DNA from 4 places in the Vagococcus hydrophili genome. Region 4 is predicted to be linked to each of the others. Evidence: predicted binding sites of a transcription regulator. Region 4 holds the regulator's gene; each other region holds the start of a gene.
The links. The regulator LexA, encoded in region 4, represses DNA repair genes until DNA is damaged. The targets are predictions, from matches to a motif close to CNAACANNTGTTNG.
Positions count from the first base shown of each region.

Region 1: a site for LexA is predicted at 3,134-3,147, ahead of xerS (tyrosine recombinase XerS). Genes of this name have one in related genera too.
Region 2: a site for LexA is predicted at 2,277-2,290, ahead of G7082_RS04660 (DJ-1/PfpI family protein). Genes of this name have one in related genera too.
Region 3: a site for LexA is predicted at 3,045-3,058, ahead of uvrB (excinuclease ABC subunit UvrB). Genes of this name have one in related genera too.

Region 1 is NZ_CP049887.1:2,498,478-2,503,226, reverse strand. It holds gene G7082_RS12305 (inorganic pyrophosphatase) at 1-44, shown strand, start outside; gene G7082_RS12300 (GNAT family N-acetyltransferase) at 63-515, shown strand; gene G7082_RS12295 (aminoglycoside 6-adenylyltransferase) at 518-1,399, shown strand; gene G7082_RS12290 (hypothetical protein) at 1,399-1,995, shown strand; gene xerS (tyrosine recombinase XerS) at 2,023-3,111, opposite strand; gene G7082_RS12280 (MazG-like family protein) at 3,268-3,576, shown strand; gene G7082_RS12275 (nucleotidyltransferase family protein) at 3,573-4,130, shown strand; gene G7082_RS12270 (hypothetical protein) at 4,147-4,638, shown strand.
Region 2 is NZ_CP049887.1:955,222-959,970, reverse strand. It holds partial or broken gene G7082_RS15180 (adenylyl-sulfate kinase) at 472-576, opposite strand; gene G7082_RS04670 (GNAT family N-acetyltransferase) at 585-1,019, opposite strand; gene G7082_RS04665 (GNAT family N-acetyltransferase) at 1,139-1,642, shown strand; gene G7082_RS04660 (DJ-1/PfpI family protein) at 1,644-2,234, opposite strand; gene G7082_RS04655 (YxeA family protein) at 2,411-2,797, shown strand; gene G7082_RS04650 (B3/B4 domain-containing protein) at 2,909-3,625, shown strand; gene G7082_RS04645 (GNAT family N-acetyltransferase) at 3,656-4,096, opposite strand; gene G7082_RS04640 (L,D-transpeptidase family protein) at 4,491-4,749, opposite strand, start outside.
Region 3 is NZ_CP049887.1:260,265-265,013, reverse strand. It holds gene G7082_RS01365 (LCP family glycopolymer transferase) at 1-776, shown strand, start outside; gene G7082_RS01360 (C1 family peptidase) at 1,593-2,927, opposite strand; gene uvrB (excinuclease ABC subunit UvrB) at 3,107-4,749, shown strand, end outside.
Region 4 is NZ_CP049887.1:2,166,403-2,171,151, forward strand. It holds gene G7082_RS10625 (M42 family metallopeptidase) at 1-818, opposite strand, end outside; gene G7082_RS10630 (cation:proton antiporter) at 959-2,149, opposite strand; gene lexA (transcriptional repressor LexA) at 2,679-3,299, opposite strand; gene G7082_RS10645 (DUF896 family protein) at 3,446-3,688, shown strand; gene tkt (transketolase) at 3,804-4,749, shown strand, end outside.

The DNA of each region.
Region 1 (4,749 bases), 330 kb from region 4:
TTATTGAGCAATACTTTAATTCAACGATAATATTGTTAGATTAAGCGAAGGAGAGTTATTAGTTGAAGATTACTAAATACCAAGCAGAAAACAGAGATGAAGTTATCGCCCTAATTAAACAAACAATTAAGACAGTCAATAAACAAGATTATACTGAAAATCAAGTAGAAGCGTGGGCTGACTTTAATCCAGAAACATGGGCGAAAGGATTAGAAAACCATCTAGCAGTTATTGTAACTCTAGAGGAACGAATTGTCGGTTTTGCTGATATGGATGACACGGGTTACTTAGATCATTTATATGTTCACTTTGATTATCAAAGAAGAGGCGTCGCGCAGTTGCTACTTTCTTTTTTAGAAAAGAACCATCAAGGAAAGACGTTCACTACTTATGCCTCAAAAACAGCACAACCTTTCTTTGAAGTGTTTGGCTATGATGTTATCAAAGAAAATCAGTTAATCCTTCGCGGGGAAACCTTTATCAATTACTACATGAAAAAAGAAGGTGGCAAGTAAGTATGACAGATACTATGCAACAATTAAAACAATTTTTCCATGAACAAGAAGATTTAAGAGTCTTCGGAATGAATGGTTCAAAAGTCAATCCGAATATTCCAGAAGATAAATTCAAAGATTATGACGTGGTCTTTTTTACAACGGATTTAGAAAAATACATAAAAAATGCCAGCTTTTTAAATAAATTCGGTGAAGTCTTAATTATGACAGAGCCTGAGAACGATCCAGTTTGTCCTAACGAGCTATTAAAAGGAAAAGGGTATGTTTATTTGGTTCAGTACGTGGATGGTCTTAGAATCGACTTACAGATTAGATTACTGGAGACGTTGACAGATTATTTAGCTGAGGATTCCTTAACGTTGATTATCGAAGACAAGGATAATTTAGTTAAAGATTTACCTATCCTCACTGAATCAGACTACTACTTAACTAAACCAAGTCAGTTGCAAGTCGAGAACTCAATCACTGAGTTTTGGTGGATGGTACCAAACATCCTAAAAGCGACCTTAAGAAATCAAGTGTTGCTTGCTGAGTTTTATTTAAGATTGGCACGTGAGGAAGTTATTCAAGCTATTACCTGGACCATCGCAGCTAAAGAGGGTTGGGATAAAAACTACGGAAAAGAATACACTCATAGTTTAAATTACTTGGATAAAGAAACGAGAGCTCAATTAAGCAATTCTTTTGTAACAGGAGATTCTTATAAAATACTGACAGCCTTAAGAGAGATGATTGATTTAGAAGAAAGATACGGTGATATGTTAGTTGTAGATTTTAATCTCGATCAAGAGAAATACGGAGAATACAAAAAGATTCCCTATATTTACCTAAAGAGTAAAGGAGAATCGATACTTGCTGAAACATTCAAAAAAGAGGTGAGTTAATGGTTGTTTACTATGCGTTTCAAGACGCGATAAAAGAAGTCATTCGCACTAAAGGCATTATCCTAACAACAATCGGTAATCTATTTTTAAGTGGATTTACCTTTTTTATGCTACATTTAGCCCTCTTTTTCTATTTCATTAGACAAGGGATGCTTTGGGAAGTGGAACATAATATAGAGGAAGCTCAATTTAATACGCCATATCTACTACCAATTGCGATTTTTACTTATAGCTCTATGATCATTACTGGTATCTTATTTATTATGTCTCTACTTAATATGAAGAAGAATATAAAATTATTTAGTCTAACCCAAAAAGAAGAGCATCACACCATGTTACTCTTAGGGCAAACACCACGTATGATTCAATTGTTTGTCGCTTTTCAACTACTGATTTTTAGCATTTTCATTTTAAGTATGGGTTCGATAATTGGTTTCTCTGCCTTTAATTATGCGATTCTACATACCGCTCAATCAGGTCTCTTTGAAGAAACCATCTTAAGTTACCAACTTAATTTACTAATTCCGATTGTTTTACCTATTCTAGGGATTATTTCTCTTTTTTTAACTTCTTTTATCACCAAAAAACCAGAGTAGACCGAAAAATATCGGTTTTCTCTGGTTTTATTCGTTATCATTCCACAAATCATTCATCGCATCTCTTTGTTCCGAATCCACTATATGAGTGTAAATCGCTGTGGCACTTGTTCCCGTTTGTCCTAACTGATGAGAGACAGTCAATAAGCTATTGGTTTTCTTATAGAGTTGAGTGCCAACCGTGTGTCTCAATTTATGGGGAGTAATTCGCGTTTTAAATGAACTAGAATATTTAGCCACCATTTTTTCAACAGTCGAAGGTTCAATTCTTTTAGCCGCTCCTTTATAGGTCGTTAAAAATAGAGCTTTCTCTTGAAAATCTGGTGCGTAAAGTCGCTGACGAGCTTCTTCGTATTGAACGATGTAGTCAATAAACAAAGAGGATATTAAAGCAATATCTTTAAATCCACCTTTTCTAATAACAGTGGCCTCTAAATTTAGGGTATCTAAATCGGAGACTTGCATATTCACCAACTCAGATAATCTAATTCCAGTTCCTAAAAACAACGCAATAATCCCTAAATCTCTAATCTTATTTCGCTTAAAAGCCGCTTTTGCTTGATGGCTCGTTAAGGTGTTTTCATAATCCTGATCAATATAATATAAAAAGAGAATCGCTTCATCATCAAGAAGGAGCTTCTTTTCAATACTCCGTGAGCGTTCCTGGAGCGTCTTAGTCGTCTTAACATTTTCTATCTTTAAAAACACGTTTTGAGAGAGGTAGACTTGATTGTTTTTTGTCTCCGTTTGCGTATTTAAATATTTAAACAATGAACGAAGGGCGGTGATTGATCGTTGAACCGTCACAAAAGAGCGAGAACGACTATCTTTAACTGTCCCAACTTTTGGTGAATGCATTAAATGAGACTTATACAATTCCACATCTTCTTTTCTTAATTCTTCTAAATCCTCTAACTCAATTTGAAGAGTCCTTGGAGCAGAGATGATTTCTTCTGAGATTAGCCATTCAAAAAAGCGACGAAACTCTTTAGCATACTCATATAAAGTCACAGCAGAGTAGGGGACAATACTCTTAGAGTGCAAATATTCTTTAACAAACCAAGGTAGGTTTTGATTTTCGATTTCAATTAGTTTATTTATTTTTTCTCGACTCATTTTACTAGTTTCCTTTCACGTAAAAACATACGTTCCCTATGATGAATATTATTATAGATTGTCTCTTTTGTCAAAATTCAAAAATAAACCAGATAGTGATATAATTAACATGTAGCACCTGAAAAGTTAATTATTATAGTTGAGGGGGACAAAATTATGAGTATAAAGTCTTATCAAACAGATATTTTGAACAATAAAAAGCAACAAGGTTTCAATACTACTAATATCGAGAAAGAATTTTTGTTCCTTTACGGTGAAGTAGCGGAGGCTTTTGATGCTTATAAAAAAGATAGTGACACTCTAGGTGAAGAATTAGCGGATGTCGCTATCTACTTATTAGGTTTATCAGAGATTCTCAACATTGATTTAGACAAAGAAATTCAAAAGAAGATGGAAACTAATAAAAAGAGAAAATACTATATTAATTCTAATAACTATGCAGAAGAGGAAAAGACAGAACGATGACTTTAGACGAATTTAAACAAATTATTAGAGATGAACCTAAACTGATGGACCTTTTAAAAATCATCGAAAAACTTGAGTTAAAGGATTGTTGGTTATGCGCTGGAACCATTAGGAATTACTTTTGGGACTATTTATCTGAAACCAAAGAGTATCAACTAACAACAGATGTTGATGTCATATTTTTTGATCCCACTATTACTTATGAAGAAACCCTTAAAATAGAACAAGAACTTAAAAATAACTACCCGAACTATCAATGGGAACTTAAAAACCAAGTGTATATGCATTCTCATAACCCAAACACAGATACTTATAAAAGTAGTCTGGATGCCTTATCAAAATTTCCTGAGCGTTGTACAGCAATCGGCGTAAGACTTAAAGAAGGCAATATAGAACTCATTGCGCCTTATGGAATTGACGATATCGCTTCATTTATAGTACAACCAACACCTTATTTTGAAGAAGACTCTGAGCGAATGATTGCCTATCAAAATCGAGTCACAAAGAAGAATTGGCAGGAAAAATGGCCACAATTAGTCATAAAAAATAATTAGAAAGAAGATGATTTAAATGAATGAAACAGTCTGGTTTTTTATAGCGATTTCTATTGTAAGTTTATTTGGTAGCTTGTCCCGATTTACACCAAATACCTTTTGGAACGATACTTCTTATTTTTTTAGAAAGAACAAGGAGGAATATTTACCTTTTACTAATAAACTACGAGGAAAATGCTTATTATTCTTTGGAGTGTTTAACTTAGTTCTAAGTGCTTTTATCTATCTATTAAAAATTTCTATTTCCTTACCCATACTTGCAGCTTTCTTTATAATTGGATTAATTGCCATTGAATTAATCGTCGAGATTTCTTGGAATAAGAAGGAAAAGAACAACAGTAATGTGACGAATCTTTTTCTAAAACAAATCATCCCATTTACCATTATTATCTATACTGCGATTGTCTTTAAAGCTCCTGAATGGTTGATTATCAGTTTCATGATTATCTCTTTATTAACTCTAGGAGCAACAGCACTCTTTTTAATTAAGAAAAAAATCAAATTCTAAGATTAGAGGTGATACTTTGGAAAATATCGTAAGCAGTAAATTAGAACAACTAGAAAAGGAACTTGGACAGACGAAGAAGTTACATGGTTAATAGATCATATTGGGGATGTT
Region 2 (4,749 bases), 1.2 Mb from region 4:
CCGTCGTAACTTTGGCGAGTTAACGGTTATTTTTAAATAATATTACTTGCTACCGTCTTAAACGGTTCTATCTAGGGACGTACTACCAATGCGTCCCTTACAATATTATTATATCACAATATTGTCTATAAAAACATAGTATCAATACTATCACTATCCTCAACTTATGATTTAATGAATGAGCTATCTCCCTTTATTATGTAAGAGAAGTTATGGGTTATATGAGTAAATTTTTAATATGAAGAACAAGACATTTTAATCAACTAAGATGTTTTGTTTTTTTATATTTTTTTACTATTTCTAAAATCACTTCAACTACTTCTTCTGGCGTAATTTTTTCATTATCAATTTTTTCAAAATGCTTTAAAATAACATCTGCTCTTTCCGTCCCCGAAGTAATTTGATGAGAGTTTCTTTCTTGTAGTCTCTTGAAAATCACCTTTTTGAATGGGAGAAAGTAAATTATGGCGCTAAAAAGTCATCGATATTTTCAGGATCGTAAAGATAAGAGCCTTTCAACTTTTGATGAAGTAATTCCGCAATGGTTGTCTTTCCAGCTCCATATGCTCCGTTTATCTAGATAATCATGAAAATACCTTCTCCAACGTCTGACAAGGTACACCATCTTCATCATATACTTCTGAAACAGCTATATATCCCTGTTTCTCATAAAAAACTTTAGCCGTTAATTCTGAATGGATTTGAGCTTTTTTAAAGTTTTGTGAGATAGCATATTGTTCTAAAGCGTGGATAATTTTAGCACCTCGCTGTTGCCCTCGATACTCTTTTAACGTAGCAATTCGAGTGAAGCGACATAGTGTATCATCTTCTTTTAAAAGGCGACCTGTGGCAATGGGAAGCGCCTGATCGTAAATTACAGCGTAAACCGTCCCATCTATATCAGCATCATCAAACTCGTCGGCTAAACTAATCCCTCTTTCTAAAACAAAGACGCACATTCTAACGTAAAGCGCTGCGGCACGTTGCCAAGGGGCGTTATTAATAATTAATTCCATAATTTCTCTCCTTTGTATGAATGAACTTATCTTTCTTTAACATACGATTAAATTATAAAAAAATCAACTCTCATCATTGTGATAAACTAGAGATATCATAACAAAGATGAGGGGGAAGCAGTGTGGAATTAGTTATTCGAAAGATGAAAAAGTCAGATATATTAGCCATTAATCAGGGATTTATCAGACAGGAATGGGAAGCTCGAACTGAAATTTTAGAAAACTATTTACGTGAGCAAGAAAAAGGCAAGCGCCAAGTGTTAGTTGCCGAACTTGATAATCAAGTGGCGGGCTATTTAACGATTGTTTCAAAATCCAAGCAAGGTCCTTTTAAAGATCTTTACCCAGAAATTGTTGATTTTAATGTTTTTGAGAGATTTCAAAGAAAGAGTATCGGGCAAAAATTAATCAAACGGGCTGCTTATGAAGTGAGTTTTTCTACTGATATTTTGACGATTGGTGTTGGACTTCATTCAGGGTACGGTGCTGCTCAACGTCTTTATATTAAAAATGGTTATGTGCCAGATGGTTCAGGTATTTGGTACGAAAATCGTCAATTACAGAGGGGAGAAAGCTGCCTCAATAACGACGATTTAGTGTTGTATTTTTCTAAAAAATTGGTGTGATTTAAAGATAAGGATTTCCATATTTCTCACAAAAAGCATAATATCCCAAACGGAACATATCAACTTTTTTCTGAGCCTCTTCTTGAGTGAAACCAATCATCTCTAAAGTAAGTTCAGTGAAATCAAGAGCGGCTGTTCCGTTTGCAGTGACCAGTGTTTTATCTAAAACAGCTTGTTGTTCTAAAAATTGCTCCTTGTTCAGGTAATTTTCAAAGTCGTTCCAGAAGAATTGTGCGTTACCTGTATGGTTAAAGTGAGTTAATAAACCGTTTCTTGCTAGATAATCCACCGCACCACAAATAGCTGCGACTGGTTTTTTATGAGCAATATAGCGAGTCAGTAATTGAGTGATTTCTGGGTAATCAAGATGCCAAGAGTTACCTCCAATTAAAACAAGTAAGTCAAAATCATTCATCGGATTTTCCTTAGTAATTAATGTGTCTACTTGAGTAGTAAAACCACCAATAGAAGTGACTTTTTCTTGGATGGATAAAGTTGAAATTGCCCACCCTTCTTGAGCTAGCATACTAGAAAGATAACTACCTTCCCAATCAGCGTATTGATCTAGTAAAATAAAACCTACTTTTTTCATTATAATGACCTCCTGTAATTAAAGCTATTCTTGCATTATATCAGAACGTTCGTTCGCATGTCTAGTTTTTTTACGCCCAAAGTCGGAATGAAAATCCGTCTGCCGCCTTTTTAAAGTAGCTAGAAACCTCGTTATAATAGGTTTATCAAATAGAGATAAAGAACGGGGAATTTGAAATGAAAAAATTTATTTTTGGTTTAGTATTAGTTGGCGGAATTGTCGTAGGAGGACCGATTTTAGGATCGAAATTAACAGAAGGACAGGTTTCAACTCAAAATAATGATTTAGGCCAAGTTTTTGATCGCTTTAATGTAACGATTAAAAAGGAACCATCATATGTGGTGACGAATAGTAAATACGGAACAAAACAAGAGCCAGGTGGCTATTTATATACACAAAAGGCAATCAATGAAAGTGGAAAAAGCTATGATTTAACCTTTTATGCTCCTGGTGAACTAAGAGAGAATGCCATCCTTAAGTTAGATACGAAGGGTAGATTTGTAGAAACGTGGGAAGAAGTAAAAAAAGAAGATGTCCCTAAAAATGTTGTAGATAAATTATAATATGAAGTAAATGTAGAGAATGCTATGCCATTCTCTTTTTTGTATTCTCGCAAATTAACTCATTGAGGGATATAATAAAGAAACCAAGTAAAAATAGAGAGGATTGAAACAATGAAAAAATTTACAGTAGAACCAAGTTTTTTTGAAGTGTTTGAAGAGGCTCAATTTAATGTGCTAGTTTTAGAGGGAATAGATAACCGAGTAGGTGAGACAGAGGACGCTGCTTACTTGTCTTTATTAGCAGAAGGCGCTTTAGGAGCGAAAAAACATTTATCAGAAGAGAACTTTACAGATAATCAAGTGATTGCTGAATGGCGAGAAGCTTTCCGTCAATTTAAAACGAAAAAAGGTGCCCGATCTTCAATTGAAGCTTTACTTAAACGAGTGCATCAAGACCGAGTATTTATGCCGATTAATCCATTAGTTGATATCTACAATAGCGTTTCTTTAAAATATGCTGTGCCTTGTGGTGGTGAAGATATTGAGTCAATCATGGGTGATTTGAAATTAAAAAAAGCAACAGGAGGTGAATCCTTTTTACCATTAGGCGCAGAAGAAGATTCACCAGCCTTACCAGAAGAAATCATTTATGCAGATGATGAAGGGGCAATTTGTCGTTCGATGAACTGGCGTGAAGCACAGCGCACCATGTTAACAGAAAGTACAACTCAGGCGATTTTAGTGATTGAGTCAATCAATGCACATCAAAAAGAGCGCAGTGATTTGGCGATAGAAGAGCTGAAAGAATTGGTTGAAACGTATTTAAAAGTAGCCCCTAAATTGTACACAGTAAACAAAAATCAACCTACCATTATTATTAGTGAGTAATACAAAAGAGATAGCTAGTCAACATTTTGATTAGCTATCTCTTTTTAAATTTAGTCTATAAGAAGGATGAAATAATCCTGTTGGTTCATAATAAATAGGTTCAATAGGAATAAATCCTAATTTTAGTAATAAACCCTCAGATTCTGTATTCTCTGGATGATGGCCGGCAAATAAATAATCAATATTTTCTAGAGTTTTAGCATAAGCAATCACTTCTAAAGCAATTTCTTTTCCGTAGCCTTTACCCCAAACGTTTGGTAAGAGATGAAAACCGATTTCTAAAGTGTTTTCTTCGTAAGGTCGCAACCCAGCACAACCAATAAAGATAGCATCTTCCTTCGTAAAAATAGGCGCATATTGTAAGTGATGTTTTTTCCAGTTTGCCATTTCTAATGCTAACCGCTTTTCAATATCTTCAGTTGAAAAGATACCATCTTTAGCAATAAATCGTGTGACCTCTGTGTTCCCCAAAGCTTAAATGCTAAGGGGAAATCTTCTTTTGACCAATTAGAAAGAATTAACCGATCTGTTTCTAGCCATTTATTTTTCATGATGAGCCCTCCATAGTATTAAAAAAGAGGCTGACGTTACGTGAAGCTGCTGAAAAAATAGTAAAATAACAAAGATTCAAATTAGTGGATTTCTGAATCCTAAAATACTAGACTGAAAACGACGGTTTGTGGAGAATGGAGTACCTATTTCAAGATGTAAATAGTAGTAATGTGGTAGAAAAATAAAAGTCCCGATTTTCTTAATTGAAAATCGGGACTTTTTCAGCAGCCTCCATTACGTCAAACCTCTTTTGGTCTTGAGTCGAAAGATTTTGTAGTTGCTCAGAGCCAAGCGCCTTTTTGACCAGTTTATACTAAAAGACTATAACAGGAACACCAACATCAATCATGTCATATAATTTGGCACAGACACTTGGAGGTGTGTTAATACATCCATGAGAACCGACTGTTAAATGAGAGTCGCCACCATAGGCATCAGGATTTTGCCATGATGAATCATGAATACCAACACCAGTCCAATCAATTGGCATCCAAAAATCAACAGGACTTGGAACTTCACCACCACGTAAGATTTGATCTTTTTGTTTATTCCAAACATAGAACACGCCAGGT
Region 3 (4,749 bases), 1.1 Mb from region 4:
TAAAGGGAAGAGTGGATACAACAAATATTAAAGATGGCGAGCCTTTTTCGGTTTTACTATTAGGTCTTGATACAGGAGAATTTGGAAGAACAGATGTTGGCCGTTCAGATACTATTTTAGTTGCGACAGTCAATCCAAAAGAAAATAAAACAACCTTAGTCAGCGTTCCTCGTGATACACGTATGGAAATGGTTGGACAAGGAACAGTTGAAAAAGCTGCCCATGCCTATGCTTATGGACAAGAAAAAATGGCTCTAGATTCAATGGAGAAATTCTTAGATATTCCACTTGATCATTATGTATGGATTAACATGGAAGGTTTTGAAGCTTTAGTAGATGCCGTTGATGGCGTCGAAGTGAATAATAAATTTGAATTTGAACAAGATGGTCATAAATTCCCTAAAGGTAAAAATAAATTAAACGGGGAACAAGCATTAGCCTATACTCGTATGAGATATGAAGATCCAAATGGAGATTACGGTCGCCAAGCAAGACAACAAGAAGTTATTGGTGCCATTGCTGATCGTGCGTTAACATTTAACGGTGTGACTCGCTATAAACAAATCTTAAAAGCGATTGAAGAGAACATGAAGACTGATTTAGAACCAGATGAAATGTTTAAAATCGCCAAAGATTACCGTAACTGTTTCACAACAATTGATAATGAAACTCTTCACGGAAATGGTGAAATGATTGATGGTTTATCATATCAAGTCATTCCAGATGAAGAATTAGTACGTATTCAAACATTATTGAAACAACAATTACCTAAATAAAAAGTAAAAATACCGTGATGTAAGTATGACCTTACAACGCGGTATTTTTTTAGTTAATTGAAGCTAGACGCCTTTTTTATCAGGTTTATAGTCGGGAATAAAAAATCTGCTCCTTCGGTAACTTCAGGAATAAAAAATAATCCGAAAAACGTGGATTGTTTAGTAGTTCCTCCAGTTGCTTGGAGTTAAGCGCCTTTTTCATCACGCTATGTAGTCCGGATTCAAAAGGCAACTCCTGCGGCAACTTCAGAAATGAAAATTAATTCAAAAAGCACGAATTATTTTTCATTTCTTCCAGTTGCTTGAAGTTAACCGCCTTTTTCATCACGCTATGTAGTCCGGATTCAAAAGGCAACTCCTGCTGCAACTTCAGAAATGAAAATTAATTCAAAAAGCACGAATTATTTTTCATTTCTTCCAGTTGCTTGGAGTTAACCGCCTTTTTTATCACGCTATGTAGTCTGGATTCAAAAGGCAACTCCTGCGGCAACTTCAGAAATGAAAATTAATTCAAAAAGCACGAATTATTTTTCATTTCTTCCAGTTGCTTGAAGTTAACCGCCTTTTTCATCACGCTATGTAGTCCGGATTCAAAAGGCAACTCCTGCTGCAACTTCAGAAATGAAAATTAATTCAAAAAGCACGAATTATTTTTCATTTCTTCCAGTTGCTTGGAGTTAACCGCCTTTTTTATCACGCTATGTAGTCTGGATTCAAAAGGCAACTCCTGCGGCAACTTCAGAAATGAAAATTAATTCAAAAAGCACGAATTATTTTTCATTTCTTCCAGTTGCTTGGAGTTAACCGCCTTTTTTATCACGCTAATGCGCCCATTGGATCCCATGGTAGTAGTGTAGTTACATCATCTTTTTCGATGACTTCTAGTAATTCTTTTGGTAAGTATTTTTTGTTAATGACGATTTGGTATGTGTATTCTTCTAACCATTCGTCACTCATTACGAAATATCCTTTGGTGCCGACTTTATCTCCCCAGCTGTTTTCTACTTTCCATTTAGTTGGTTTTTCATCGACTAAATCCACGCCGGTTATAACCATAGCGTGAGTCATTAAACTTTCCCCGTAATCAAGGCGGTCTGCTTTTGTCATTGTATAATCAATGTCTAACGTTTCTTCTACACTGTAAACGTCAGTTGCCATAAGACCTGAGTCACGTGTTGATGATTGACCCACATCACAACCATACCAGACAGCTTCGCCTGCTTTTAATTGACCAATGGCTAAACCTTTAAAGGTTGGCATGTCTACGTTTAAGTGGCGAACTTCTTTTCCACCAACCACGTTCCCTAACATTTCAACGGTGTAAACTTGATTGTAAGGTTTATCTGTTGTTGGGGCATTGATAATACTTACATAGTCATTTAAATCGCGTCCGATAAATTCATCGTAAAATGATTGTGGCGTTAAATCTTGTTTTAAATGATAGTTTCCATATGTGTCGACATAAGAATAGTCAAATGTTTCTGGTGGTGTTCCAAGAGTTGTTGCTAATAAGTTGTAAATTTCTTGGAGCATTTTATTTTTTTCAATAGTAATTTCTTCAGCTGATTTATTTTCAGCGACTAAAGTTCTTAAAGTTAATGCATCTTTACGTAATTTTTTATCTAAAAAGCCATTTAGATCACGACTTTGAGAGCTGCTAAATGTTTCAGGCATGATTGCTTTTGGTACGATGCCGTATTTTTGAATAATCGCCACAAGCATATCCCATTGACCGCCATCTTGTTGAGGAGTTTGAAGTAAGAATGCAACTTTTCGACTGCTTAACTCTTCATTTGATGTGGCTAAAATATTTTCATAGAAATAGTTAGCTTTTTCAAATTTATCCCAGAAGAAAGTATAGTTTTGAGATAACTCAAAATCTTTAATATTAAAAGTATCTGTAATTTGGTGACGGAAAGTGTTAAGGGCTGCAAACATCCAACAGCGACCACTTTGTTTTTGATTGGCAACTTTTCCTGTGTCGATATCGATTGAAAAGACAGGATTATTTTTGACAATTGATGATTGATTCTCTGATGATGCTAAAATCCCATTCTTTTTAACCGCTCTTTGGCTGATTAAGTGAGTTGGTTTAGCGTAGTATTCTTCATTAAACGCTTTAATTTGATTCAGTGAAATTTCTTTAGACATAAATTGAACATCCTCTCTTTTAAAATACATATGTATATCTACTCATATATTATACTACTTTAGTTCAAAAAAGGAAAATGATATGAGTATTTTTTTGTTTTTAAAAGTTCCAATTGGCGAAAGTGTGTTCGGTATGGTAAAATGAAAAAGTCAATAAACAGCCAAAGGAGTCCTTTAAAATGATAGAAAGACGAACGGATTACACTTTCGATTTGGTGTCTAAATATGAACCTTCTGGTGACCAACCAGAGGCAATAAAAATGTTAGTAGATAATATAAATAAAAAAGAAAAAGCGCAAATTTTATTAGGGGTCACAGGTTCTGGTAAGACATTTACCATGTCTAATGTGATTAAAGAAGTCAATAAGCCAACCCTAATCATTGCTCATAATAAAACCTTAGCTGGGCAATTATATAGTGAGTTTAAAGAATTTTTCCCAAATAATGCAGTGGAATATTTTGTGAGTTACTATGATTACTATCAACCAGAAGCGTACGTTCCCTCAAGTGATACTTACATTGAAAAAGATTCAAGTGTCAATGATGAGATTGATAAACTGCGACATTCAGCCACAAGTTCTTTGTTAGAGCGTAATGATGTGATTGTCGTTGCTTCTGTTTCTTGTATTTACGGGTTAGGAGATCCAAAAGAATATCAAGATCAAGTTCTTTCCCTTCGTGTGGGTATGGAGATGGAGCGAGACGAGTTGTTGCGAGCTTTAGTAGATATTCAATTTGATCGTAACGATATCGATTTTCAGCGTGGGCGGTTTAGAGTTCGTGGTGACGTTGTAGAGATTTTCTTAGCTTCAAGAGATGAGCATGCTTTACGAGTTGAATTTTTTGGAGACGAAATTGACCGGATTCGTGAAGTGAATGCCTTAACAGGAGAAATCATGAAAGACACAGAGCATGTAGCGATTTTCCCTGCAACTCACTTTGTAACCAATGAAGAACAAATGGAAGAAGCCATTGGAAGAATTCAAGAAGAACTGGATGTCAGATTAAAAGAACTCCGCGAAGATGAAAAACTGATAGAAGCTCAGCGACTAGAACAACGAACGAATTATGATATCGAAATGATGCGTGAAATGGGCTATTGTTCAGGAATTGAAAACTATTCCCGTCAAATGGAAGGTAGAAAAGAGGGAGAACCTCCTTATACATTAATCGACTTCTTCCCAGAAGATTCCTTGATTATGGTAGATGAGTCTCACGTGACCATGCCTCAAGTACGCGGAATGTATAATGGGGATAGAGCGAGAAAGCAAATGTTAGTGGATTATGGTTTCAGATTACCTAGCGCCTTAGATAATCGTCCTCTGCAGTTAGGTGAATTTGAAGATCATGTGGATCAAATTGTTTATGTTTCAGCAACACCTGGTCCTTACGAAGCAGAGCAAACAGATATTGTGGCAGAGCAAATTATTCGTCCAACTGGTTTACTGGATCCTGAAATTGAGGTTCGACCAATCATGGGACAAATCGATGACTTGGTTGGAGAGATTAATGATCGAGTTGAGAAAAATGAACGGGTCTTTATCACGACGTTAACGAAGAAAATGTCTGAAGATTTAACAGACTACTTTAAAGAGTTAGGGATTAAAGTAAAATACCTTCATAGTGATATCAAAACATTAGAGAGAACAGAGATTATCCGTGATTTACGTTTAGGTGAATTTGATGTTCTAATTGGAATTAACCTTTTAAGAGAAGGAATTGACGTTCCAGAAGTATCACTTGTGGCGATACTTGATGCCGATAAAGAAGGGTTCTTAAGAAGTCAGCGTTCTCTTGTTCAAACAATTGGTCGTGCGGCTCG
Region 4 (4,749 bases):
ACAAAATGATTTCTTAAGCCTAAATGATAAGGACCGCTAGCATCTTTCACACAAATAGAAACAGTGTACTCATCCGTTTGTTGGTCATCTCCCATAGCGCCCATATCAACAGCTAGGTATTCCACGACTTTTTCATCAATATTAGAATTTCCACCGTAACCAATTTCTTCATTATTAGAAAAGAAGAAGTGGGTTGTGTAAGGTAGCGATTCATTATTTTTCTTAAGATCAATTAAAAAGTTAATCAAAATAGCGGCACTTACTTTATCATCTAAATGACGAGACTTAATAAAACCACTAGGTGTGATTTCAGTACGAGGATCAAAACTAATGAAATCGCCGACTTGAATGCCTAATTTTTTAGTATCTTCTTCTGAGAAAGTTTTTTCGTCAATACGGACTTCCATGTTGTCTTGATTTCTTTCAGCAGAACCAGCATCTTTATAAACGTGGACACTGGTTTGATGCATTAAAATTGTTCCAGTGTAATCTTTACCTGATTGCGTATGAATCGTACAATATTCACCTTCAATGGAGTTATATTTGAAACCGCCAATTAAATCTAGTTTCAAACGTCCGTCAGGTTTGATACCGCGAACCATAGCGCCTAATGTATCAATATGTGCCGTAATAAAGCGGTGATTCTCATCGTCTTTACCAGGAACAGTCACGATTAAACTACCTTTGCGGTTAATAATACCTTGAAATCCGTGTTTTTGTAATTCTTGATCAAGGAAATGAATAATCTTTGTTGTATCCCCAGTTGGTGAGGGGATATTTGTTAGTGTTTGAACCAATTCAATTGTAGATTGTGTCATAAAATAACCTTCTTTCTTTTATTTGTTTCTATATGATTAGAGTAATCCAAACGGGTGTGGGACGCAAGAGAAAAAACATCTTTACCAAAGTTCCTCTAGGTACTAGTAGAGAGGGGAATTTTAGTAGAGATGTTTTTGTTTTACGCTCTGATATTTTCTGTGTTATCTTCCTTTTGATCCAGTCCAATACTAAATTTTAAAAGTAGGGGAGAGATTAAGGTAGTGATAATGATAGAAGCAATTACTGCTGTAAAGAATTCACTGGAAATGTAGCCAGCTTCTTGTCCGATTTTAGCAACAATTAAAGCCATCTCACCTCGAGAAACCATACCAGAACCAACGACTAGAGCCACGTTTCGGTTAATTTTCATTAATCGTGAAGCAAAATAACCACCAGCAAGTTTTGTGATAACTGCGGCAACTGATAAGAGTAAAATTAAACCAAATTGAGAGAAGAGTGCTTCAATACTGATCCCCAGTCCAATAGAAACAAAAAATACTGGAATGAAAAGACTGTTTCCAATGGTATCTACATCTTTTTCAATCTCGTGAGCTGATTCATGACTAGACAACATCATCCCGATAAAGAAGGCACCGATAATATCACTTAAGCCCATTTCTTCAGCAAAAATGGTGAAGGTAAAACAAAGAACAAGTGCCATAGCCGTTTTTGCTTTAACCGCAATTAATTTTGAAGATAAACGCATGGCTGGTGTGATTAAGTATTTAGCAACAAGGTACATCATACCGAAGAATAGTAATTTTTGCCCAATTAAATCCCATGCCATCGGAACAGTAAATCCTGTGCTAGCGTCAAAAGTAATGGCAGCTGTAAATATACTAATCAGTAAAACAACGAGAGTGTCATCTAAAATGGCGGCACCTAATGTAATGGAGCCTGCTTCATTGTCCATGTAATTGTATTCTTTTAATACTTGAACGGTAATGCTGAGTGAGGTGGCACTGAAGATAATGCCTAGAAAGAATGATTCTGTGGTTCCCATCCCGATAAGTTGTCCGAGAAGAGAGATGAAGATAAAGGGAACAAAAACACCGAACAAAGCAACGGTAATCGCTGGCTTTAGGTATTTCTTTAAAAGACTAAGATCGCTTTCCAGTCCAACGAGAAACATGAGAAGAATAATCCCAATTTCTGAAAACATAGCAATTCCGTCTGTTTCTGCGACCAAATTAAGAATTGCTGGACCGAGTAAAAGTCCCAATAGTAATTCGCCAAACACGACAGGTAAGTTGAACCTGTTACATAAGTGTCCTGCAATTTTTGTGCCTAATAAGATAAAAATGACCATTTTTAATAACTCTAAAGTCAAATGCATCCACTCCTTTTATAATTTATTTTTAGGTGCATATTTATACTAAATAATTTATAAAAAGGATGCAACTTATTTGTTCTTTTATTATTGATTAAATATCTATTTTAAACGTTTTTTTCATTTTAAATAACTATTAATAATATTATTTAATGATTTATAAATCAAAAAAGTGAATAATTATAACAAAAAAAGAATAAAAAAAACCGATAAATAATTATCGGCTGTTACGGTACATATATTGCTGTTTTTCTTCTGTGTAGCGTTTATATTGTTTTGTTTTATAGCTTTTTTCATCCCATAACATTAACCAAATCATAACTAGGGAGTCAAAACGACCAAGGCAGCCTGCCAACCTAATGTTCCTAACACGACACCTAATACTAAAACAATTAATAAAACTGCATACCTTCTGATTGCTTCCATTTTGATCACTCCTAAATGTATTTAGAACGTTTGTTCGTATTTTTATTATACAAACATTTGTTCGTTTTGTAAAGAAAAAAATAAAGCATTTAAGCTTTATTTTTTAAATATGATTTCTGTATAAGCCGACAACTTTTCCTAAGATAGAAACATTGTCTAAAATGATGGGTTCTAAAGTATCGTTTTCAGGTTGTAGACGGATGTAGTTAGTTTCTTTAAAGAATCGTTTACACGTTGCTTCGTTCTCGTCAGTCATAGCGATTACGACGTCACCGTTGCTAGCAGCTGCTTGTTTTCTAACGATGACATGATCACCGTCAAAAATCCCGGCATTAATCATACTTTCACCTCGAATGGTTAACATGAACAAACTGTTTTCTTCATATTTCAAATCAGGTGGTAATGGAAAGAAGTCAGAAGCATCTTCAACCGCTAAAATAGGTTCTCCTGCTGTAACTACTCCTAGCATTGGAATCGTTGTTGGCTTTACGCCGATTAAATCTAAGCCTTCCGAAGTAAGTTCGATTGCTCTAGGTTTAGTAGGATCTCGGTGAATAAGCCCTTTTTTCTCTAATCTGGATAAATGTCCGTGGACGGTAGAAGTAGAAGATAAATTAACCGCTTCTCCGATTTCTCTGACTGTTGGTGGATAGCCACGTGATTCAACTTGTTCGTATATATATCGTAAGACATCTACTTGTCTTGAAGACTGCTTTCTTGTCATAAGTCGGCCTCTTTTCTTTTTTTTTGAGTGTAACATATATTAGTAAGTAAATCAAACGGGTGTTCGCTTTTTTTTGTAGTTTAAATGATTGAATTTTTAATGAAATTAAGCTAAAATTATAGAAGTTTGTACGAGGAGGTTCACATATGTTATCAAAAGAAAAATTAGCACGAATTAATGAATTAGCAAAAAAAGCCAAAACAGAAACTGGTTTAACGGCTGCTGAAAAACAAGAACAAGCAGAATTAAGAGAAGAATACCTACACCGTTTTAGAGGTGGGATGCGTAATCATATCGAAGGCATGAAAGTTGTCGATACTGAGGGTAATGATGTAACACCTGATAAATTAAAAGACATTCAAAAAGATAAGGGATTACACGGCAGATAGTCGTCCCTTATCTTTTTTGCGCTTTCCTAATGTAAAGCCTTGCAAAATGTTGTAGAAAGCGTTAAAATGATACGTAGATAAAGGTAAAAAAAACCTAAATAGGAGGATGTATTATATGAAGTTCGATCAAATCGATCAATTAGGTGTCAATACAATTCGTACATTAAGTTTGGACATGATTCAAAAAGCTAACTCAGGTCACCCTGGTTTACCAATGGGGGCTGCACCAATGGCTTACACATTATGGACAAAACATTTAAAAGTTAACCCATCTACATCAAGAAATTGGGCAGATCGTGACCGTTTTATTTTATCAGCTGGTCATGGTTCAGCGATGTTATATAGCTTACTTCATTTATCTGGATACAACTTACCAATGTCAGAAATCAAAAATTTCCGCCAGTGGGATAGCTTAACACCAGGACATCCAGAAGTTCACCATACTGATGGTATCGAAGCAACAACAGGACCATTAGGACAAGGGATTGCGATGAGTGTTGGTTTTGCCATGGCAGAAGCTCACTTAGCAGGAACTTACAACAAAGAAAACTTCAATATTGTTGATCACTATACTTACGCATTATGTGGCGATGGCGACTTAATGGAAGGTGTTTCACAAGAAGCAATCAGTTTAGCTGGTCACTTAAAATTAGATAAATTAGTTGTTCTTTACGATTCAAACGATATTTCATTAGATGGTCCATTAGACAAATCATTTAGTGAAAGTGTTAAAGGACGTTTTGAAGCAACTGGTTGGCAACATATCTTAGTGAAAGATGGCAATGATTTAGAAGCTATTTCTAACGCTATTGAAGAAGCTAAGAAAGAAACAAGCAAACCAACGATTATCGAAGTGAAAACAATCATCGGTTTTGGTGCTGAATTACAAGGAACGAACAAAGTTCACGGTGCCCCATTAGGAGCTGACGGTATTGCATTAGCTAAGAAAAATTACGGATGGGACTACCCAGAATTTACTGTTCCTGAAGAAGTGACTGCTCGTTTTAAAGCAGACATGATTGAAAAAGGTCAAAAAGAAGAAGCTGCATGGAACGAATTAT